4 regions of the Dysgonomonas sp. GY617 genome follow, and region 2 is predicted to be linked to each of the others. Evidence: riboswitches for the same ligand, from Rfam matches in the RefSeq annotation. Region 2 holds a riboswitch; each other region holds the start of a gene.
What was found. A riboswitch is a leader RNA that binds a small molecule or an ion and turns the genes downstream of it on or off. The one in region 2 is predicted to bind cobalamin.
Positions count from the first base shown of each region.

Region 1 (5,517 bases), 670 kb from region 2:
TCTCTTTCTGAGTTTGTGCAATTTTAACCAATAACACACGGGCACTCAAACGTTTTTTTCTGACTTTGGGATTATCCACAAGCTGTTGATACATCAAGTTCATATCCATATCATCGAGATATTTCCCATAAGCTCTGAACACCGAATGTGCATAAAAGACATAGAATGGCTCATCTTTCTCCGCCAACTCCATAAACTTATCAGGTATAATAACACCTATGGAAAGAGATTTTATACGAACCTTCTCATCCACATTGATTTTCTTACAATCCAGAAACTCTTCTATATCTGAATGGAAAACATTTAAATATGCAGCTCCGGCTCCGGGACGTTGTCCCAATTGATTGGCATAGGAGAAAACATCTTCTAATAATTTCATAATAGGCAATACGCCGCTTGCGCGTCCCTCCACTCCTTTTATTGCTTCTGAGCGTCCCCGTAATTTAGAAAGATTCAAAGACACACCACCTCCAATAGAAGATAATTTCATCGAAGAGTTTATAGCGTAACCTATAGAATTGAGGCTATCGCCTATCTCGTCAAGAAAGCAAGAAACCAATTCGCCTGATCTTCTTTTTCCTCCATTCAAAAAAGTAGGTGTAGCTGGTTGATATTCCTGATTAACTAGCAATTCTGCATATTTTATTGCTTGGTTAACATCTCCTTGAGCTAAGTATAAGGCTATACAGGCAACACGGTCTTCGTATCTTTCCAAAAATTTCTCTCCACTATCATCTCTTAAAGCGTAATTCTGAAAAAACTTGAAAGCACTCATAAATGAAGGAAAGCGAAACTTCCGCTCATAAATAAGCGCATAGACCCGCATTATTTCTTCGAATGAGTATTGTTCATAGAGGTTTTCGTAGTAATTATTCTCTATCAGGTAATCTATCTTTTCTTTTAGGGTATAGAAAAAGACTGTATTTTTATTTACATAATCCAGAAAATAAGAGCGGACTGCTTCCTTATCTTTTTCCAATTGGAAATCCTCGTCCTTTTTTATCATTACCTCATTATTGAGGAGTATCCACTTTTTAATTTGCATATTCTTTTACTTTTAGGATAAAGCTGTTTACATCACGCTCTAATCCGGATAATTCAAATTTAATTAATATAGGGATGCCATATTTTTCGGCTATTTTATCAGCAGCCAATCCAAAATTGGCTCCCCAGTTCATATTTCCACTGGAGGAGACAGACAGAATGAAATCACTGTTTTGTTCCATAAACCTGAGTGTTGTTTCCGCAACAGCCCCCATTTGAGTAGTATAGGTAATCAAATGCCCTTTCCTATCAGCCAACATCGAATCAGACATTTTGATACAACGCCAGTCTGTCAATAAACGAATCTTATGAACGAAACGTTCTACATTTCCCGTCTTACTATCATAATAAATAATCATCTTCTTCTTTATAAAGAATCTATCATTGACTTAAGTTCATTCGGCTGGTATCCGATTACGCGCATCACTATTTCGTCATTGTCTACTAGAAGAGTGGTAGGAACAGAACGGATTTTGTATTTCATGGCAGTCTCTGGATTATTGAATGGATTTACTGCCTCTATTGAGACATCATAAGTCTTAAAATATTCTGAAACCATTTTACATGGATTACAATCTTCCTTTTCGAATTTTATTATCTTCTTCATGTCTTTATTTGATTAATATATAGAAAATAAGAGTTTAGTAAAATACTACACTCCACACATTTTTATTTTATGAGATATCTTTTTTTAGCAAACTCATCTTTACACCCGAAAGAAAAAGTTTTCTTTTTATTTTGGCAGGTCTTCTGACTTACTCCTTTTTTCACGGCCTTCCCTTTAGTTTTTAAAAGTGGCAATAGGTATTGTGAAAACATCTTTTAGAGCTTACAGCAGCGGGTCTGTTCAGGATTTACACCTGATTCCCTTTTCATCACATACTTGAAGATGCAAGTTTATGACACCAAAATCTTATACAAAGATTAAACAATTATTTGAGAATAATGTTCTAAAATGAAAATTTAATTACCAATAAGTCATCATTAATATTCACAAAAAAGAAAACTATATGCGATTATAGATATTCTAAATTTCCAAAAATAGAATACTTACAGTAGAAAATTAAGTTATCAAAAGATTAGAATACATTCTTTCTGAGAAGTATTTATACTATCAGCTTAGTATAGACTAAAAGAAGGTTTTAATATAAAAATAAGAATCGTAGCCACACTATTCTTAAAAGAAGAACTAGGACGAATCAAATTATCAAAAACAGAAGGTGTATTTTACACAATAAACTAATTATAAGAAAGTTAATTAACACACCGAAACAAAAAAGGGACAAAATATCAACAAAAAGGGACAATCGTATCAAACTTAGGCTAGCAGACTTATTTTATTCCAATGTCTATTTCCTTTTTATGTAACTATAAATATTTCATTTATCTCAATAGCATATTATAACTGATTTTATATTCTCTATCGAAACATCTTCTAACTCTAAGTAATACGAATCAAGATAAATTTTAAATAGCTTTTATATTCACAATAACTGACAGAAAGAGAATCTTATTTAACAACACTATATCAGGCAGATAGACATATAAAAAAAGAGTTTCAATTTTACTTTGTATTTCTCAATAACGACCTAATGCTAGGGTATTCTTAATTGTTGTATACCTTCAGTTTACAATATCTTAGATTTAAAGCTGCACAAACTTATAGCTTAACTTTCCTATTTAATCATTTATTATTCGTCTTTCGATTGTCCCTTTCTTCACATTATTTTGTCCCCAACTCTTCAAAAAAGAATCTATGATCATTAATACTTTTGAATCCAGAATAAATACGAGTTGGAATCTTTCTAAATATCCTCGTTATATCTCGCAAAATTGGCTATATAGTTATTGCTATAATATAGATAAGAATAAAATACTAAATCAATATACAAATGGGGGTTCAGTTCAAAACTATCGCAAAGCTAATAGTAAAAGAAGAAGATGATAATGTTTTTCAATATTATCATTATCAAAAGAATGAAATAATTGATATAGGAAGTTTTGATGAAAATAGCATTTTTTTCATAATGAGTGGAGAAATTCTAATAAATGATTTTCAGGGAACAAAAAAAGTATTTGAAGCAGGTTCTATGTACTTTCTGTCTAAGAATTACACCCCTTACAAAGGGATTGTTAATAAAACGACAACCTGTGTTGAATTAAAGTCTGATAATCTATTACCGTATATCGAACAGGCTCTGTTATTTAATATTATTGCAAAATATACTCCTGATGAATTGAGACTTGATGAATTAGAAATAAAGAAACCTCTTCGTTACTTTTTATCTGAAATTATATACTATAAGAATGGCGAATTTTCCTCTAAAGGTTTCTTTCATTTGAAGAAAATGGAATGGTTATTTATTATGCGTAAGTTTTATGCTAAAGACTTATTAGCTCGATTCTTCTCTCCTACTGTATTAAATGAAAGCAAGTTTAGAATGACTGTGTTTGCAAAATACACAGATAAAATTACAGTTAAAGAACTGTCTGAGGAATGCTGTATGACTACTAAGACATTTACTCGGCATTTTAAAACTGAATTCAATACTACTCCTCTCAAATGGTTGATGATGCAGAAAGTAAAAAGCCTAAATTATACTTTGGTATATGACACCTTACCGTTAGATGAAATTTTAGATAAGTACAACTTTAAGTCGGAAACAGAACTTATCGAATTCTGCTGCAAAAATAGTATCAAATTTAATATGTTCGAATATGAGTATGTGTAAAATTCAATACAGCCTTGTTGAGATGAAGCGACAAGACGAACAGTTCTATATTAGCCTAAATATGCATTTTATATGCCGCAAGATAGATACTAATCGGAGTCATCTATTTGCTCCTGTACTTTCTGATGGCGACAAGCAGTTGGAGTTACCTTTGGTTCTGCTTGCAGGTAAAGGACGCTATTGGGCTTTCAAGCGTGCTCTGTGGGGATTGAATCGAAACATTTTGCGTACTTACCGCATAATGAAATTATTGAAAGCTGTTGACGAATCTGTTATTGATTACTCTTATAATCTATCTCTTCACTATGAAGAGTGGATGGACAGAGCAAAAATAACTGTTGTTTGTCAGTGAACTCAAAAACAGATGTGTACATTATGATAATTCATAAGGTTTATTTAAGAAATTAAATAACAATAAATAACTATGGATAAATACGTTGAAGTAATTTTACGAGTATTAGAAGATCATCATATCAAAGGAATGTATGATTCTGAAAATGATATTATTTATATATGCAGCGAGGAAGAGTCTGGATCGGTTTATAACTTGTTTGGTTATAGCAAAGATCAGCACAATTTTAAACATTCAAAGTTTTCAAAAAATAGCAACATCAATAAACTAAAGTAAAAAAATTAAATTCATCAAATGAGACTATATTTGTATTGATGGGACTACATATATCACCCATATGATTGTATCTTATTTGGACTCAATTTGTGGGGAAATGAGTTAAATATTATAGTTAAGTAAAGGAAGATATACAGAGTCTAAATTATTACGATTTCTGAGGGGCGAAAAAAAACTCTCTGATTTTTTCAGAGAGTTTTTTTAGAAGAATGGTCTAGCTATTCTAAATTTGTAGTTTGCTTTACCATCTTGATAGTACCATCTTCGTTATAATATAACTTGTCTACACAAATAGAACGTAGCCAATCATTAAATACTCCATTTTTAGCAGATAGTTCACTATTGTGATAAAATGCATACCACTGACCTTTGTATTCTACTATCGAGCCATGATTTGTATAACTGTTTGTTGGATTCATATAAATACCTTCATATTTCCAAGGACCTAAAGGGCTATTACTTGTTGCATAGCGCATTCTATTATCACCTTCTACTCCATCATTCAGATTATCATCGTGATTATCTGAGTATGAAAGGTAGTAAATTCCATTACGCTTGTGTACCCATGCTGCTTCATGAAAATCAGTAAGACCTTCCATGGTTAACAACGCACCATCAACTTCCATCATGTTATCCTTTAATTTGCCTGCTTTGCAGACTCCTCCACCTCCTTGATAAATATAGGTTTGTCCATCATCATCAATAAATACATGAGGATCAATATGCGATTCTAAACCTTGCACATAACCTTGCACAACAAAATCCTTGGCTGGATATTTACTGGTAGCTACACCTATTTTCCAGCTATTATTCCAATTAGACTCGCTGGGATGAGGAAAATAGAAATAATATATTCCATCTTTATAGACACAATCGGGAGCCCACATAAATCCGCCTTCGGGTCTGCCCCAAGGTACTTGACTCGAACGAAGTATTTCGCCATGATCGACCCAAGTCACCATATCATCTGTAGAAAAGACATGATATTGGTCCATCAAATCACACCCTTTAGGCGGTGCAATATCATGTGAAGCATATACATACAATCGTCCATCATTCCATACCCGAGCTGATGGGTCAGCAGTATACATATGCTGAATGAATGGATTTTGT
Region 1 is NZ_JADCLR010000001.1:838,881-844,397, reverse strand. It holds gene nrdE (class 1b ribonucleoside-diphosphate reductase subunit alpha) at 1-1,045, opposite strand, end outside; gene nrdI (class Ib ribonucleoside-diphosphate reductase assembly flavoprotein NrdI) at 1,035-1,403, opposite strand; gene IR022_RS03535 (thioredoxin family protein) at 1,412-1,651, opposite strand; cobalamin riboswitch at 1,767-1,969, opposite strand; gene IR022_RS03530 (AraC family transcriptional regulator) at 2,937-3,776, shown strand; gene IR022_RS03525 (DUF3868 domain-containing protein) at 3,763-4,128, shown strand; gene IR022_RS03520 (hypothetical protein) at 4,201-4,404, shown strand; gene IR022_RS03515 (family 43 glycosylhydrolase) at 4,623-5,517, opposite strand, start outside.
Region 1: another riboswitch for cobalamin. It lies ahead of IR022_RS03535 (thioredoxin family protein); the one in region 2 lies ahead of IR022_RS00585 (TonB-dependent receptor).

Region 2 (5,517 bases):
AATTCTGATTTCTTTGAAGTCCGATCGCATCTCTGCGACATCTTTCTGTATAGACTCCATTTCTACTCCATCGATTATAGTGGATGGCTGAATTAGAATATGGGTATAACCGTCCTTTTTCAACTGCGCCAACGCATCTTGTGGTTTTTGCTTCATGATGCCACGTTCGCCTAAACGCTTTATTACAATTCGTGCAGTATATGCCTCACGCACTTCCACACCGGGAAACTCTGCCTGAGCTTTTTTGTTCAAGGCATCGATAGTCATCGCACGGGTATCATCGTGTGTAGTACCAAAATGGACCATTAGTATTGCTGCTTTATCGTGTCCTTGCAGATTTTCGAATATATTAGAATGCTCGTGGTTTTTACCTCCGTGAGCAGATACATTTACCATTGCTGCGAGCATTAACAGTATAAAAAGTAGATTTTTCATTAGTTCTTAAATTTTAAGGTTAAGCTTGCAAATACAGTTCTTCCGGGAGAAGTAGTTGCATATTTACTTCCAAAAGGTTTCTCGTCTCTGAAATTGAATATATTTTCGATTCCAAATCCGGGTTCAAAAATTAGTTTTTTTGCTCCTGTAAACGAATGGCTTGTTGCCAGATTCCACAATTGAAAAGGGCGGGCATTCATGTCCGAATAGTATGTTTCGCTTTGTAAGCGACTATTCAAGTTCACATTCAAACGATACGTTTTCCATTCCTTCATCCAGTTTCCGTTTACAATTCCTGTATGGCGACTCGACCCGAATAGTGGTTTATTTTCGACTCTGTTACGAGCATCCAGGTAACTATAATTCAAGCCTATCGAAAAACCTTCTCCCAGAAATGTATTCATCGAAACATCTACACCCTGAGTACGTGCCTTAGATACATTGTTGTACATATAACGGGTTTTAATACCGCCTGCCTCATCTTCGGGAGTGAGTGGTTGCACTTGTCTGTCGATAATATCTTTTATATTATTGATATAACCTGTTATCGAAAGGGTAAAATGATCGCTTATATACTCGGTATTAAGAGAGTAGTAATTAGATCTTTCAGGTTTCAGATTTGTATTTCCCTGACTAACCATGCTTCCCGATATTTTATCGTAATACAACTCTTGCAGATTGGGGGCTCTGAATCCTGCGGCATAGGATGCTCTGAAATTGAAATGATCTAAAGCATACATAGCCGAAACTTTTGGATTGAATTTATTTTTGAATGTTTCGTGATGCAGCAAACGAAATCCGGCAACGACCGATAAACGCTCTATTACCTTGATTTCATCCTGAGCATAAAATGCCATTGTATATGCCGATTTGGACTCTGCTAGACTTTCGGGATTTTTCATATACTCGTTCATGAAATCGAGTCCCGTATTTAATTTATGATTTTCACCGAGGCTGAATACGCCTTTTATCGTGGTATTGAAAAGACGTTGACGCTTGGTAAGGTCACGATCTCCGGCTTCAAACTTTCCTGATTTCTTCAAGTAATCTTTATAATACTCGTAGTTATCGAAATAGGAATCGAATGTGATGTAATTGACGTGTTTTCTGAAATGATAATCTCCTCCTAGAGCAAAGTTGTAATCTTTGTAAAACATATCGTATGCATAGTCAGCATAAGGACGATCGGTTTTCTTATCGAAATAAACTCCTTTGGTATAGATCGACGATTTCTTGGTCGGATTATACATAAACTTCTGAGATACGGTATTCGATTTGTAAGCTGCCATAGCCTGCTTACCTGTTTCTACTAAGGTATCTCGAGTGGGTTTACTCAGAGATTTAATCTCATACGGACTCAATTGCCACCCTTCGGTTTGTCGGCGTTGGTAGGTAGTTTGAGAAAACAGCTTGCCTACTTTAAACCCTAGGTTGGTATTCTGGTTGAATTGTCCATACTTAGAAACTCGTGTTGCAGATACAACATCTACAGTACTTTGTGGAGTATTGGTTATAATATTAATTACACCACCCATAGCCTCCGAACCATATAGAGAGGAAGCTCCTCCTTTTACAACTTCTACACGCTTGATGTTACTCATATCAATACGTTCCAGATCGTTATCGCCACCCACGTCTCCGGCCAAACGTTTACCGTCAACTAGAATAAGAATTTGCTTATTTCTAAGACCATTCATTACAATGTTGTAAGCTCCTTTGGTTGCAATAGAAGTAGACAGAGCAGCCAAAGCATCTTCGAAATTGAGAGTTCCTGTATTACTGATCTCCTTAGCAGTAATCACTTCAACAGGTACAGGTGTGTCTTTTAACCGGTGATAAGTTCCGGTTCCGGTAACAACTACCTCATTTAGATTTAAGTAAGATTTCTTTAATTGGATAACCATTTTGTCATCCGATTGGTTTACGTTTTGCTTCTGAGTCTCAAAATCCATCCGGCTCGTCCGCATCACATACTCTCCATTGGGCACATCTTTAAACATAAATTCGCCCTGATCGTTAGTTACTACACCGATTGTAGTTCTCTCCAAACGAACCGTTGCACACAATACAGGCTGACCTTCTTCATCAAGAACTTTTCCTTTCAAGGTCATCTGAGCAAACGCAAGACTTACTATACAACACCCAAGTGCTGTTAGCAATAGCTTCTTTCTCATTATAAAATGAAAATAAATTGTTTATAATAATATTCTTGACCCCGAGAATATATAAATAACTGGTTTGTTAGGCAGGTTTCCTGACTCACTCTATTTTGAACGCCTTCCCATTCATGCTGTAGAACAGTGGCAAAAGAATTGTTCAAAATTTTAAAGAGTTCACAGTAGCGGGCACTGTTTCGGATTCTGACCGAATTCCCTTTTAAATGCGAGAGACGAGTGTCTCACAGCATCACCTTAACGACCGCAAAGATACTTTTAATCTATTTTAAATAAACGGTATTCAGAAAAATAAATAAAACAAATAACATCATAGATACAGCTTATGATGTAAATTTTATATTTTTGCAATACAATAATAATTATAAAGCCATAAATTTTTTAGCTGTAAACAACAGTATTACAGCGAGATAAAACTTTAAATATTCACAATTACTTATATATGGATAAGACTTCTCGTTTCCTTATATCGGCTACAACCTCCGGTTCGGGCAAAACCACCCTTACTCTGGGTCTTTTGAGAGCATTGAAAAATAGAGGACTCAAAACTCAACCATTTAAATGTGGTCCTGATTATATTGATACTAAGTACCACGACATGGCTTCGGGTAATCACTCTATTAATCTCGATGTATTTCTTGCCTCCACGCATCATGTAGAATCGCTCTATTCGAAGTATGCAACCAACAAAGATGCTTGTATTGTTGAGGGCGTCATGGGCTTATATGACGGCTATAACCGCATGCAGGGAAGCAGTGCCCAGATAGCTGAATTGCTAGATATACCTGTTGTGCTCGTTATCAATGCTAAATCGATGGCTTACTCTGCCGCTGCTCTACTCTTTGGTTTCAAGAACTTCTATAAGAATATAAATGTAGTAGGTGTCATCTTTAACTTTGTAGCTTCCGATAGTCATTACAGTTATCTGAAAGATGCTTGTGAAGATGTAGGACTAGAGGCTTTAGGGTATTTACCGAAGGATACGAATGTTGAAATCCCATCGCGTCACTTGGGATTAAATATCGAAAAGGAATTTATATTTGATGAGTTTGCCAACAAGGTGGCTGCACTTATCGAAAAACACATAAACGTTGATCGTCTACTCGAAATTACTGCGACCAATAAAATAACCAACGCCTCGAAAGAAGAAGAAGAAAAAGCAAAAGGTAATCTAAATATTGCTGTGGCTTATGACGAAGCTTTTAATTTCATCTACCACGAGAATATTGAGCATCTGAAAAAACTAGGCAATGTTTCATTTTTTAGCCCTATAAAAGATAAAGAACTACCTCTAAATTCTGATTTGGTATATCTACCGGGAGGCTATCCCGAATTATATTTGAAGGAATTGAGTAGTAATACATCAATGCTCGAAAGTATCAGATCATATATAGAAAACGAGGGTAAATTGATAGCCGAATGTGGTGGTATGATGTATCTCTGTACTTCGATTGCAGACAAGGAGGGTATTGAATATCCTATGGTTGACATTCTTAAGCAAACTGCCACCATGCAACACATGAGATTAAAACTGGGATACAGATCTTTCACTTACAAGGGGCAATGTATCAAAGGTCACGAATTTCATTATTCGAAAGTAGAAGACCCCCACAACAATACGTCTACTGTAACCCAAATACATAATGCTAAAGGAACTGAGGTGGATACCAAACTTATAAGATATAAGAATACAATTGCAGGCTATACTCACATCTATTGGTCTGAACTCGATTTAATGAAATTGTTTGAGTAACTCTACGTTTACTTTATTCACAATACAGAAAAACCCCGAAAGCCAATATATTGCTTTCGGGGTTTCTTATAGTTATAGCTGCATTTATATTACATGGGTACTCTCATCCTTAAGTTAGGATTTACATACACATTTGTACAATCGCCAATTTTTATAGTGATTGGTACACGTCCACTTTCGCAGTTATTTTTTGTTTGCGTCACATAATAAGTAGCTCCATCAACCAAAACAGTCGTTAAGGGCAAAACTCCTGCTGAAACAGCTGTGGCATACCATTTTATATTTTCGCCATTTACACTTACATTAGCTAATGTATTTACCGGTAACTGACAAACCTTACTTGGTTGAACACCAGCATCTACCGAATCGGTTCTTTTTACGACTAAAACTGTACCTGTTACAATACAAGTAGCATTGTACTTAACCTGCACCCTATAGGTACCATAGCCAAATGTACGCAAGTCAATAAATGAAGCTGTACTTATTGTACCAGTAAAATTTGGGTCTCCTATTTTTGTCCATACATACTCCGTGTACTCTGTACCAAAGAATCCATCTGCTGTAAGAGTATAGCTTGCAGGAACATCAGCATCTATAAAGTGACAAGTCCAGTCGGAAGGAAAACCATTAAACTCTCCTGAGTTATAGGCATCATAAGTTATATTGGTATTATTCTGACCGGCAACTGTACTTTTATCTCTGAAATGAAGCGTCATCCCCCCTGTTGCATTGATATCTTTTATGTTGACAAAGTTAAAGTCACTACGACCTCCCAATAATTTTAAATTTGCCTGTGTACCTGATGTACTACTTTTCACAAACAATATCAGACAGGTATTCCCCGACATGGTCAATCTTTCTTTAACAGTCTGAATATCCCCTCCTACCGACAATGTATATGTACCACCTGCGGTTAAAAATAATTGGTTAAACATATTATGCCCGGAGAGAGAACCAACTGTGCCCTTAAACTCTACACGATTAAATTGCACCTCTTTTCCAACCGATGTACCAGTACTTTGTAGAGTTGCACCAGAAGGACTTGCATTTTCGAACGTAACATTGTTATATATTTGTCCGGCGTACACACTAAGATTACCTGAAGAACCCGTTAGGTGAATATGTGAAGTACCTGCATTAACAGTTAAATACTGA
Region 2 is NZ_JADCLR010000001.1:164,371-169,887, reverse strand. It holds gene IR022_RS00590 (sirohydrochlorin cobaltochelatase) at 1-435, opposite strand, end outside; gene IR022_RS00585 (TonB-dependent receptor) at 435-2,609, opposite strand; cobalamin riboswitch at 2,662-2,864, opposite strand; gene IR022_RS00580 (cobyrinate a,c-diamide synthase) at 3,052-4,362, shown strand; gene IR022_RS00575 (hypothetical protein) at 4,452-5,517, opposite strand, start outside.

Region 3 (5,517 bases), on a different contig from region 2:
CCAATAGCTATTAACTTTAATGAAGATGACAAGTCAATCTCCGATGTTGTAGAAACATCAACCCCATATATAGTTACATTATCGAGATTCGTCATTTTCAGAACCTGAGGAGCTGCCGCAAATATTACAATCTTATCTCTTACTTTATTTAAATAGGCATCAACCGAAATATTAAGCAAACTATACTTTTCGCTCACAGATCGATAGAATGTACTACCTATATTATATTGTTTTGAAATCTCAGGACGTAATGCTGTATTTCCCATACGGAAATAATACATTTCATTAAATGTTGGGGCACGGTATATATCCTTATAAGAAGCTCTGAATCTCAAACCTATGTCAAAAGGATTATACAATAGACTGAATGCCGGCGACAATCGCGTTTTATCTTTAGGGCGGTCTCCCTGCTTCACGTTCTCGCCAATGTATGTTCCTAATATACCGGCAGTAGCAGTCAATCGGTTGGTCTTAACCTGTGCATTCAAAGCCGTTAATGAAGTTCCTCGCGATGGATATTGTTGTTTTACAAAATTGGAGGTTAGTTTATTATAAGCATAGTCTTGCGCCAATGATACAGAAAAAATATCAGTAGGCTGATACAATGCCGATGCAGAACCATAGTATTCAACCTGAGTATATTTATCAATAATAAATCCGTTATCATATATAGCATCAACATCCAAATATTTACTATACAATCTGGAATACTTTCCTAATCCTTGTAGCGAAAATTTCGAGTTGATTTTTTTCTCGTAATTTACTTGTGTAAAGAAATCTTTATTCCACAGTCTTTCATTGGCTTCTATATTACCAGATATCACAGCTCCGGGAATTCCTCTTTCCGAATCAAGATAGAATGCTTTCAGTTGAAGCGTCCCACCACTTTTCAGATCACCGTATACATTTAATTCGCCTTGCCAGATATCAACATCTGAGTTATTCCGATTACGACGTTCTGTTTTTTCTCCAGTGTTAAACTTAAAAGGATAATTTCCATCAGCTCTTTGCCAACTTCCATTAAATGTAGTAGCCCATGCGGACGATATTTTGTAAGATTGAACGATTGCCGGACTAAACATACCCCATGATCCTCCATGAAGAAGAACCTGCCCTTTATACTTTTTATCCCCAAATTGAGGTTTTGCCGTTTTAATATTCAGAGTTCCCGCAGAAGCAAAAGCCTTTGCCGATTGAAATATATCGTCAGCCTGTCCAATATTGAGTGATATAAAAGATATATTTTCAAAAGAGAAACGCCCTATATCAGTTGCCCCTGATTGAGAATTGCTAAAAGCTATTCCGTCATATAATACAGCAGTATGCTGATCACCTAAACCCCTTACTGAAACAGTTTTCAAACCACCTATTCCACCATAATCCTTCACCATTACTCCCGCAAATCGTCTTACAGCATCAGAGATTGATTGCACACCAATACGCTCTAAATCGGCAAAAGTCATAACTTGAAGAGGCGAGGCAGCACGCGAAACCGAAGGTAATACCTGTGCAGTTACAGTTACCTCATTGATATGCTGAATTTTTATGGAATCTTTATTCTGAGCATCTACTTCGAAGAAGCAGAACTGAGAAATAAGAAATATAAGGAGAAAACAAGAATACTTCATATACTGAAAGCCTATAAATCAATAATAGATTTAGCTTTCGGACAAAATATTGTGAAGAAATTACATTGGAAATATTCTAAAGAAGAATGAATCGACAGTTTTTGATCTTCAGCTCTATTTCTCGAAAGCTGTTTAGTATCACTTTTTGTCGTCTTGCAGGTTTTCTGACTTACATTCTATTCATTTACAAATAGAATGCTTACAGTAGCGAGTCTGTCCAGGTCTTTCACCTGATTACCCTTTTTGCATCCTTCTTAAATATTTATTACAGGAGCAAAACAACGGTGCAAAGATATGTTATAAAACCTAATTCATCCAAACAAAATTGTTAAAATTGGAAGTAGATGAATGGTTGCGTTCCACTAGACGCAGTTGCATATACCAACCAGAATACGCCACCTACAATAATAGCACGTCCAATATACGGTAACTTAAGGAAGCCCATTTCAACCATATCACTCACACGCTTAGGTGTGAAATGTAAAATGAAACCTATAAATATAAGTATAAATACATTTCGGTATCCTTGGATTACCATGAGCCATGCCTCGGGATTATATTCGAGTCGGCTAATATTACTTATAACCGCTGTGGCAACTTCAAAATCGTTGGCTTTAAAGAATATCCAACAAAATGCTACAAAATGGAAAGTGATAATTCCGCAAATCAGATTAACAAATATATTCTTTTCGGGAAGTTTTACAAACTGCCTGAATAAACGCTCAACAGCAAGTGCTCCGCCATGTAATGCACCCCATGCAATATATTTCCATGCCGCACCATGCCAAAGACCTCCAATAAGCATCGTTAAAAATAGATTGAAATATGTGCGGAATCGTCCTTTTCTGTTTCCTCCTAATGGAATATACAAATAATCTCTCAACCAAGACGACAAAGAAATATGCCATCTACGCCAGAACTCAGTCACCGAAACCGATTTATAAGGTGTACGAAAGTTCTCAGGAAGTTTAAATCCCATTAATAATGCTATACCGATAGCCATATCAGAGTAACCCGAAAAATCACAATAGATCTGTAAAGCATAACCATAAGTAGCCATTAATGTTTCGAATGGTGTATAACTTAAAGGACTATCAAAAATACGGTCTACAAAATTCAGAGATATATAATCGGATATAACAGACTTTTTAATCAAACCCGTAATAATCAAAAATAAAGCTAGACCTGCTTCTTTCTTCGACAAATTTATCTCACGATACATCTGCGGAAGAAATTCCTTAGCTCTCACAATAGGTCCAGCAACCAATTGAGGAAAGAAAGAGAGATAAAAAGCAAAATCCAGAACATTCTTAGCCGGCTTAAGTTCCCTCCGATACAAATCAACAGAGTAGCTTATTGCCTGAAATGTAAAGAATGATATACCAACAGGTAGAATGATATGTTGAAGTTGAAAATTCTCGTGAAATAGGCTGTTTAAATTCCCAATAAAGAAATTCATGTATTTGAAATACGCCAACACTAACAGATTGAGAACTATTGTAACTGTAAGCACTGTTTTTCGGACTGACTTCTTTGTAGATAAGTCCATTACTTCAGACAGTATATAATTAATGAGAGCCGACAGTATCAATAATATGAAATACTCGCCTCCTGCCTTATAGTAGAAAAACATCGAAAAGAGTAAAACATATACTGTCCGAAAATGTGCGTATTTCCGAGTCAATATATATACTAAATAAAAAGCCAAAAAGAATCCAAGAAACAAACTCGAGCTAAATAAAAGCGGGTTGCTTGGGTCATACTCAAACCAAGATCGTATTTGATCTGTAGTTATAGAGAAATAAGATTCTAAGTTAGTTAACACAGTTTTCAATTAGTTCTACTTTTTACATAGTTATCATAAGCAGTCAAAAAGTCAGTAGTGAAAAGCACTCCCTGCTTTTCATATCCTTCTCTTGTATAGTGCACTTTATCTTTAGCCATCAATGGAGCAAAATCTTTATTAAGAGGAGCTTGTACGCCGCCCAACTTATTCAACAAATCCCATACTACACAGCCTTTCAATCCTTTCATAGCCTCTCCATATCCTTCTACAAAAGTATTAGGAGTTCTTCTTTTAAACAATGAAGGCGGAGGCGTCATTAATAAGATTATAGACTTTGGATTATTTTTCTTTATCTTATCTATAAACTCTTGCATTTGTGAAACATAATAGGGCGTTGTCCATTTATTAAAAGCCTCATTTGTTCCTAAAGAAATGACTATTAAATCTGCTCCTAAAGAAGGTAGTTGCTCAAAAAACAATGGATATTTATTGTAATCTGAAACCTTTGTTCCATTTACTCCTATGGTATGATATATAACACCTGGTCTCTCGTTTTCTACCACTATCCCACTTAAATTATATTCGGACTGCTTATTACATGGTAAAATAGTCACCTGATTAGATGACATAGGCAGAATAAATTCCGATTCGTAAGGTTTTTCTTTAGAAAGAATAATCTTTGGTTCATTCTCGCTTTTCTCCTCCTCTTTTACAACTTTGGGGATCATAGCCACTTTAGGCTCAGGCTCTGCCAACTCCTGCTTATTGGGTATTTTTAAGTCCATTCCCACACGAATCGTATTTGAGCCCAAATTGTTTATTTCCTTTAATTTCTCCACCGAAATACCATAGTTTTGAGATATTCTATACAAAGTCTCTTTACTTTCTACTTTATGTAGAGTATAGTTTACTTTTGACCCCTCAGCCTTTTTGCTTTCTATTTGGGGCTTAACAACAACCTCTTCCGATACAGTTTTATAGTCACTATTGGGCAAAACGATTTTAAAACAAGATGTTTTAGTTGGATACAATAGCTTTATCTTATTGAATGTATATAAAGGGTTAGCATCTATATTTATTTCAAAATCAGAACTATTCGCATAGAGTCCTATTCCACTTAAACCTACTGAAACATCTGTCACCGGATATATATTACGACGACTCTCCCATAAAGTATTGGAAGTATATTTTATATAACTTGTACCATTTGTTTTAGCCAAACTATAAGGAAAGGAAAATCCATATCCCCCATTGCCAAACTTAGTTTGTAAAATTTGACGAATTACGTTTGTAAACATATCAGCCTGCACATGCGAATCGCCAATATGTACAATATTCACTTTACCCTTTTGATTCTTCTCCAATTGATATAACTTATCAAATAAAGGTTCCAACAACTTCACATTCTTGAAATCTGAAGATACAACGTCCTTACTATCTTTCGAATATATAGCGGAAGACATTAAACACAGAAAAAATAAGAATGTTATTGTTTTTTTATAAATCATCAGTATGTTTAGTTCGGGCTGCAATTTGCCCTGATTCTCTTAATCTTTTATATTGAATATACCCTTTATCCAGTTCATTATAAATAAGTCCACCTATTTTTTTTGCTCCCTTTTGATTGAAGTGAGTATAATCTTTATTAGCCAAAGAAGGACTTTCTTGTACCCATTTTATCATAGAGCCATATCCACCCATCAATGTATATAGATTTATAAAGCCCGAATGAGTACTCTCGGCATACAATCTCTGATGTTTTACCAAAGGTTCTACCGCCTTATCGGTTTTCATTTCCATATCTGTTTTCACAGCTCTGTCTCCTGTCGATATTATTAAAATACTTGCATTCGGAAAGCATTGCTGCAAGTGATTAACCACACCTGCCATTTTAGATTCGTACCAACTATAATCGGTAGTACCATATCCTAAAACATTTGTACCGTATTGTAGAACTATCAGATCATAATTTAGAACCTTATCCAATGCGTTCATCAAATCTCTATTAAATAGAGACAGTGGTAACCCTGAATTTCCTCGTAAAGAAAAATTATCTACATGAACGCCTATCCCATCGTCAAAATTAACTCCATAAAAAGGTAT
Region 3 is NZ_JADCLR010000007.1:222,539-228,055, forward strand. It holds gene IR022_RS08090 (TonB-dependent receptor plug domain-containing protein) at 1-1,628, opposite strand, end outside; cobalamin riboswitch at 1,765-1,922, opposite strand; gene IR022_RS08095 (MBOAT family O-acyltransferase) at 1,957-3,261, opposite strand; gene IR022_RS08100 (LysM peptidoglycan-binding domain-containing protein) at 3,459-4,877, opposite strand; gene IR022_RS08105 (GDSL-type esterase/lipase family protein) at 4,912-5,517, opposite strand, start outside.
Region 3: another riboswitch for cobalamin. It lies ahead of IR022_RS08090 (TonB-dependent receptor plug domain-containing protein); the one in region 2 lies ahead of IR022_RS00585 (TonB-dependent receptor).

Region 4 (5,517 bases), 680 kb from region 2:
GTCCAAAATCTTTATTATAATCTAGTCTTAAACCTGCTGTTATGTTGAACTGATCTGTTATATTCCATTCATCTTGCACGTAAGGAGATAAAGCGTAAGTAGAAGACCTATCTCCCTGCAATCTACGAGGCGACACTAGCTCGTCCCACATATACTCTAAACCTGCACTTAGCGTATTCTTTTTACCTAAATAAAAGACACCTTTTGAGTTGCTTAACCATCGGCGTTGAGATGTTTGAAGAATACGGTCATCGGGATAGTAAACGATCCTATTTCCGTTTTCATCAAAATAGTCGGTATATTCACGGTTTGTATAATCATAGTAATAGTCATAACGATCATAAGATAAATCGAATGAAAGAAAATTCTTTCCTGTAAGATTGTATTTTGCTCCTGTTGCGTAGGTCTGATTACGATAATAAAAATCATTTAATCTCCATAATGGAATCCCTGTCGGGCGATAAGTCCATTTTTCATGAAATGAGGCATCTGCTGTTAAGATTAAGTTTTTATTTACTTGATAAGATAAATTCTGTGACAGCGTATAGTTAGTCGATCTGTTTACTGTCTTGGTAACACTGTTATTGTATAATGTATTTCGATGCCATTCTTGGGTAGTATTTCTCCATCCGTCTGTATGATTAAAGATGAATGAGCTTGTTGAATTCCATTTACCATGGTTGAAACTAAAGCTGTTTCCTTGGTCTATATCCCCGTATTCTCCAATTCGGGTTGTATTGGATGCACTGAATTTATCTTTGTTTTTCTTTGATATGAAATTGATAACACCTCCAATTGCATCCGAACCATATAGAGAAGATACTGCACCTTTTACAATTTCAATTCGATCAATATTATGCATATTGATTCGGCTTAAATCGTTCTGACCACCAACGTCGCCATTTATCCGTTTACCGTCGATAAGAATTAGGATGTAATCGTTTTTCAATCCGTTTAATTGAAGGTTACTTCCCATGTCGTTCCGATTGAAAGTGAGAGAAGAAGATAATCCACCTAATACATCTTCTATGTCCCGACCCGCATACTCTTTTAATGCAGCACCCTTAATCACTTCAGTCTGCACAGGGGCATCCTTAAGATAGTGCTCAGTTCCTGTTCCTGTAACTACTATCTCATTCATTGAGGTGGGTTTGCTCTTCAAGGTCAAATTGACAAGAACTGAAGTATCTTTGATTGTTATAGTGCTTTCTGCAGGATTATAGCCAATGTAAGATGCAATTAGAGTGTAAGTATTGGGCGATAGATGGTTGATTGCATAATTACCGTCTTTATCAGTAGATACACTGATGTTGGTATTATGGAGATGGATGGTTGCACCAATGAGTGCTTCCTTATTCGAAAAGTCAGTGATAGACCCTTTGATCGAGAATTTTTGTGCATACAGCAAGTGACAACTTATTAAGAGCGTCACTAGGGTTAATAATGTACGATGGCTCATATTTTGTTTTATTTTAGTCAAATAAAATAAAACATCGAGTTTCCTTTACGCAGCTTATTACTGCTAAATAAAATAGTGATAAATACCTTTTTGCGAGTATCATACACAGCTTTCTATTCCTGGAAGCTTGGTGTTTATTATGATCTAGCAGGTCTTCTGGCTATCCTCTGGTCAAAAACCTTCCCATATCTATCCGATACAGTGGTTATAGAAATTTTGACCAACATAATGAGGAATTACAGCTGCAGGTACAGCCCCGGATTTTCACCGGGTTCCCTTTCATTAAAGTATAAGAAATACTTCAATTACTAAATCAGCGTCAAAGGTATAAAATATATTTATATAAGATAATAATTATTTATTTGATAATTTGTAGGTCGTATTATTTCTAATTGTTACTAATTATAGTAATCTTATTTAAGGGGATAGTAGATTCTCTGAAAATGACATTAGGCTTAAAATAATATCAAGGTATGCGATTTATCTCTTTTTCTTATCTGTTTTAGTACTTATATCTGTATTCGGAGGGTGTCATATTTGTATGTTTTTTGAAGAACCGACAAAAGAGTGATGGCTCAGTAAAGTGCAATGCATCGGTGATCTCCGTGATTGACAAATTTGAAGTCTTTAATATTGATTTTGCTTGTGCTATGATAGCTTCATTTATCCAGCTAAGAATAGATCTTCCTGTATGTTTACGTATCATGGTTGTGAGATATTTGGTCGTTAAATGCATTTCGCTTGCATAGAAAGAAACGCTTCTTTGTTCTTTGTGATATTTATATAATAAATCAAAAAATTGAAGGGTTAGTTCTTTACCTCTTGTATGTTTATTGTTTTGCTCTGGATTGTCATTGTATAGATCTTTTATATCAGTAAGAAGAGCAAGTAATAGATATTTAAGTATATCTAATTTGCTTTTACTATGTTCTCTGTAATAATGCATCGAAATATTATTATGGTGTTTTCTAAATATATCAAAGTGACTATCACTTAATTTTATACATGGCATTTGACGTATTTCCTGAAAAAGAACAAAGTCATTGGATAAAGAATCTCTGGAGACTAAGTCTAAAGAGAAGAAGATAGTATCTATATGCAAGTCATCTGAAACGGTTATAGGTTCCATCATGGAGTGGGGTAATACCACCATCAAAGTACCGGGTTTTAGTTCTCTTTTTTGGAAATTTATCTTCAATTCTGCACTACCTTCCACACAAATTGCACAAATGAATCCACTAACAGAATGTGGATAATTTGTCAATCCCTTCCTTACTGAATCATCTGTCTTATTTACAACTATCCCCTCTATATCAAGTAGACCTATTTCTTTTGATACATAAGATATGTCATAGTTTTCTATCTCAGTTATACCTTCCATTTGACTATGTAAATTTACTGTAAAGAAGATGTTTATATTTCAATAAAACAAACCTATTGAACATTTATTGTTCTTTTCGGATAATATTCACCGAGACAATAACCCATTACTTTGCAGTAGTTCTTTTTCAAATAAGAGTATAAACTAAAAATATTGAAGTATGAAAACAAAAATGACAATTCCAGCACCTTTATCATTCAGAGAACGCGATCGTCGTTGGGAGATAGCACGCACAATAATGAGAAATAATGAGCTAGATACACTTATTATTTACGGAGATAGAGAATCTGCTGCACCCGCACCATTTTGTATCGATCATTATTTTACAAATGATAGACTAGGTTCTGTAGTGATTTTTCACAAAGAGGCAAAGCCGGTTGTTATAACTTTTGCTCCTATGATGGTTGCCGACCATATGCAGGCATCTATGCGTGGAGATCAACAATGGATTGAGCCCGAACAAATATATGTTGGAAAGACAGGTGCAAACATTGGAAATATGCTCAAGGAAATAGGTTTACCTGATAGACCAAAGATTGGAATCATTGGACTAGAGCCATATCCTCCATTTTATTTCGATGGAGCATTGCCTCACCGTACATGGAAGGGTATAATGGAGGCATTTCCTAATGCTGAAATTAAGCCAGTTTATATGGATTTTTTCAAACTAGCTGCCCCGAAAAGTGAGGAAGAATTGGCTTTGGTTAGATATGCTGCACATATTGGTGAAGCAATGAGTGAAGCTATGCGCATAACAGTGAGACCTGGGGTAAGTGAAGCTGAAGTAGCGGCAGCTATAACCTCTACTTGTATTTCGATGGGAGGATTTACAGCCGAAATTTTAATGGGGTCGGGTCCTGAATATATTGCTTGGGGACCTCCTGCTTGGCAATATCGCTCTCAAGCTCCACGAATAATACAAGAAGGAGATATTGTTTTGTCAGAGATATTTGCATTGTACGGTATGTATGAGACTCAACATCAAGCAGCAGTGGCAGTCGGAAATATACATCCAGACTTGGAACGTGCGGCTCTGGTAGCTCGCGAGTGTTATGAAAGAGGAGTTGACGTTCTGAAAGCTGGAGTAACTTTTGGCGAAGTTGTTGATGCAATGGAAAAACCCCTTTTGGATGCAAAAGGATGGCATGTACACCCCTTGATACACAGTATAAATCCTTATGGTCCAATTGGATTCGGAACCGCACCAGGTATAGAGATACTACCTCAAGCTAGTAGATATGGTAATGTGGGTAGGTTGCCAAACCCCGGTAGAGATTTGGTATTACAGGCAGGAATGTGCTTTGCTTTTGAACCAAACTGTGCTTTTGGAAACCATTTAGCCAATATTGGTGGAACTGTAATAGTGGGCGAAAATGGAGGAATTGAACTAAATAGCAATTCAACACACTTGATGAGAGCCGAATATTAATCGTCAGAAATAACAAAAGCTATTGATGTGAATCAGTAGCTTTTGTTGTCTATAATTATTTTTGTAGCAATGATTTAATTACTTCTACATTGTTTCGTAACAACATAAGTATTCATTTGTTACAGATAAAAAATAATAAAGCTATGACAAATAATTTTCAATCAGAATTAAAATCCGACCTTCAACTGTTTCTGAACGAGCAGAAAGAAAGGTTTCCACAAAAAGATATACTTAAGATAGACCTACATTGCCACGACTATAACAGTGATGTACCTGATGAACTTATGGGACGTATATTGAATGTTCCCGAAACATGGTTGCCAACCGACAGATTGTTGCAGGAGTTACAGACCAATGGATGTAATGCTTTCACAATTACTAACCACAATAATGCACGCTCTTGCTACGCTTTGCAGGATAAAGGATTTGATATTCTGACGGGGTGTGAATTTAGTTGCTTGGTTCCAGACTACAATATAGGGATACATGTATTGGCATACGGTTTTACTCCCGAACAAGAAGTAAAGTTGAATAAGCTTCGCCGCAATGTGTACCTTTTTCAAGAGTATGCCCTAAAGCATAATATACCAACTATCTGGGCACATCCCCTTTATCATTATGCTGTAAAAAAGATGCCTCCTATGGAATTTTTCGATAAGATGGGACTGATCTTTGAACGGTTTGAGGTTCTCAACGGGCAGCGTGATACTTGGCAGAACCTGTTGGTAAGAGAATGGATAACAGCACTTACTCCTGAGAAAATAGATGGTTTTTCAAAAGAGTTTGGAATTGATCCTAAAATGTATTGCTCTGATCCATATAAAAAATCTTTCTCAGCAGGGTCTGACAGCCATATGGGAATTTTTGCAGGACTAACAGGTACATATTTATATATTCCCAATCTCGAAGAAAGATTAAAATCTGAATCGAAATCATCTTTAGCACTTGAGGCTATACGAAAAGGAGATATGGCTCCGTATGGCTCGCATCAGAATTCCGAAAAACTCACAATTGCCTTTCTGGACTATGTCTCGCAGGTTGCACTCAATTACAAAGATCCGGGATTGCTAAGGTTGCTTTTACATCAGGGTTCTACATCCGAGAAAATATTGGCATTTGGATTGTCTAATATCTTTCTGGAAATACAACGTCACAAAGTGACATCTTCTTTTTTCAAACTCTTTCATGAGTCTATTATGGGCAAGTCTCCATCATTCTTTAAAAAGCTTATTTTAAAACCATCTTATA
Region 4 is NZ_JADCLR010000001.1:848,580-854,096, forward strand. It holds gene IR022_RS03560 (TonB-dependent receptor) at 1-1,459, opposite strand, end outside; cobalamin riboswitch at 1,588-1,787, opposite strand; gene IR022_RS03565 (helix-turn-helix domain-containing protein) at 1,962-2,840, opposite strand; gene IR022_RS03570 (M24 family metallopeptidase) at 3,001-4,269, shown strand; gene IR022_RS03575 (glycosyltransferase) at 4,413-5,517, shown strand, end outside.
Region 4: another riboswitch for cobalamin. It lies ahead of IR022_RS03560 (TonB-dependent receptor); the one in region 2 lies ahead of IR022_RS00585 (TonB-dependent receptor).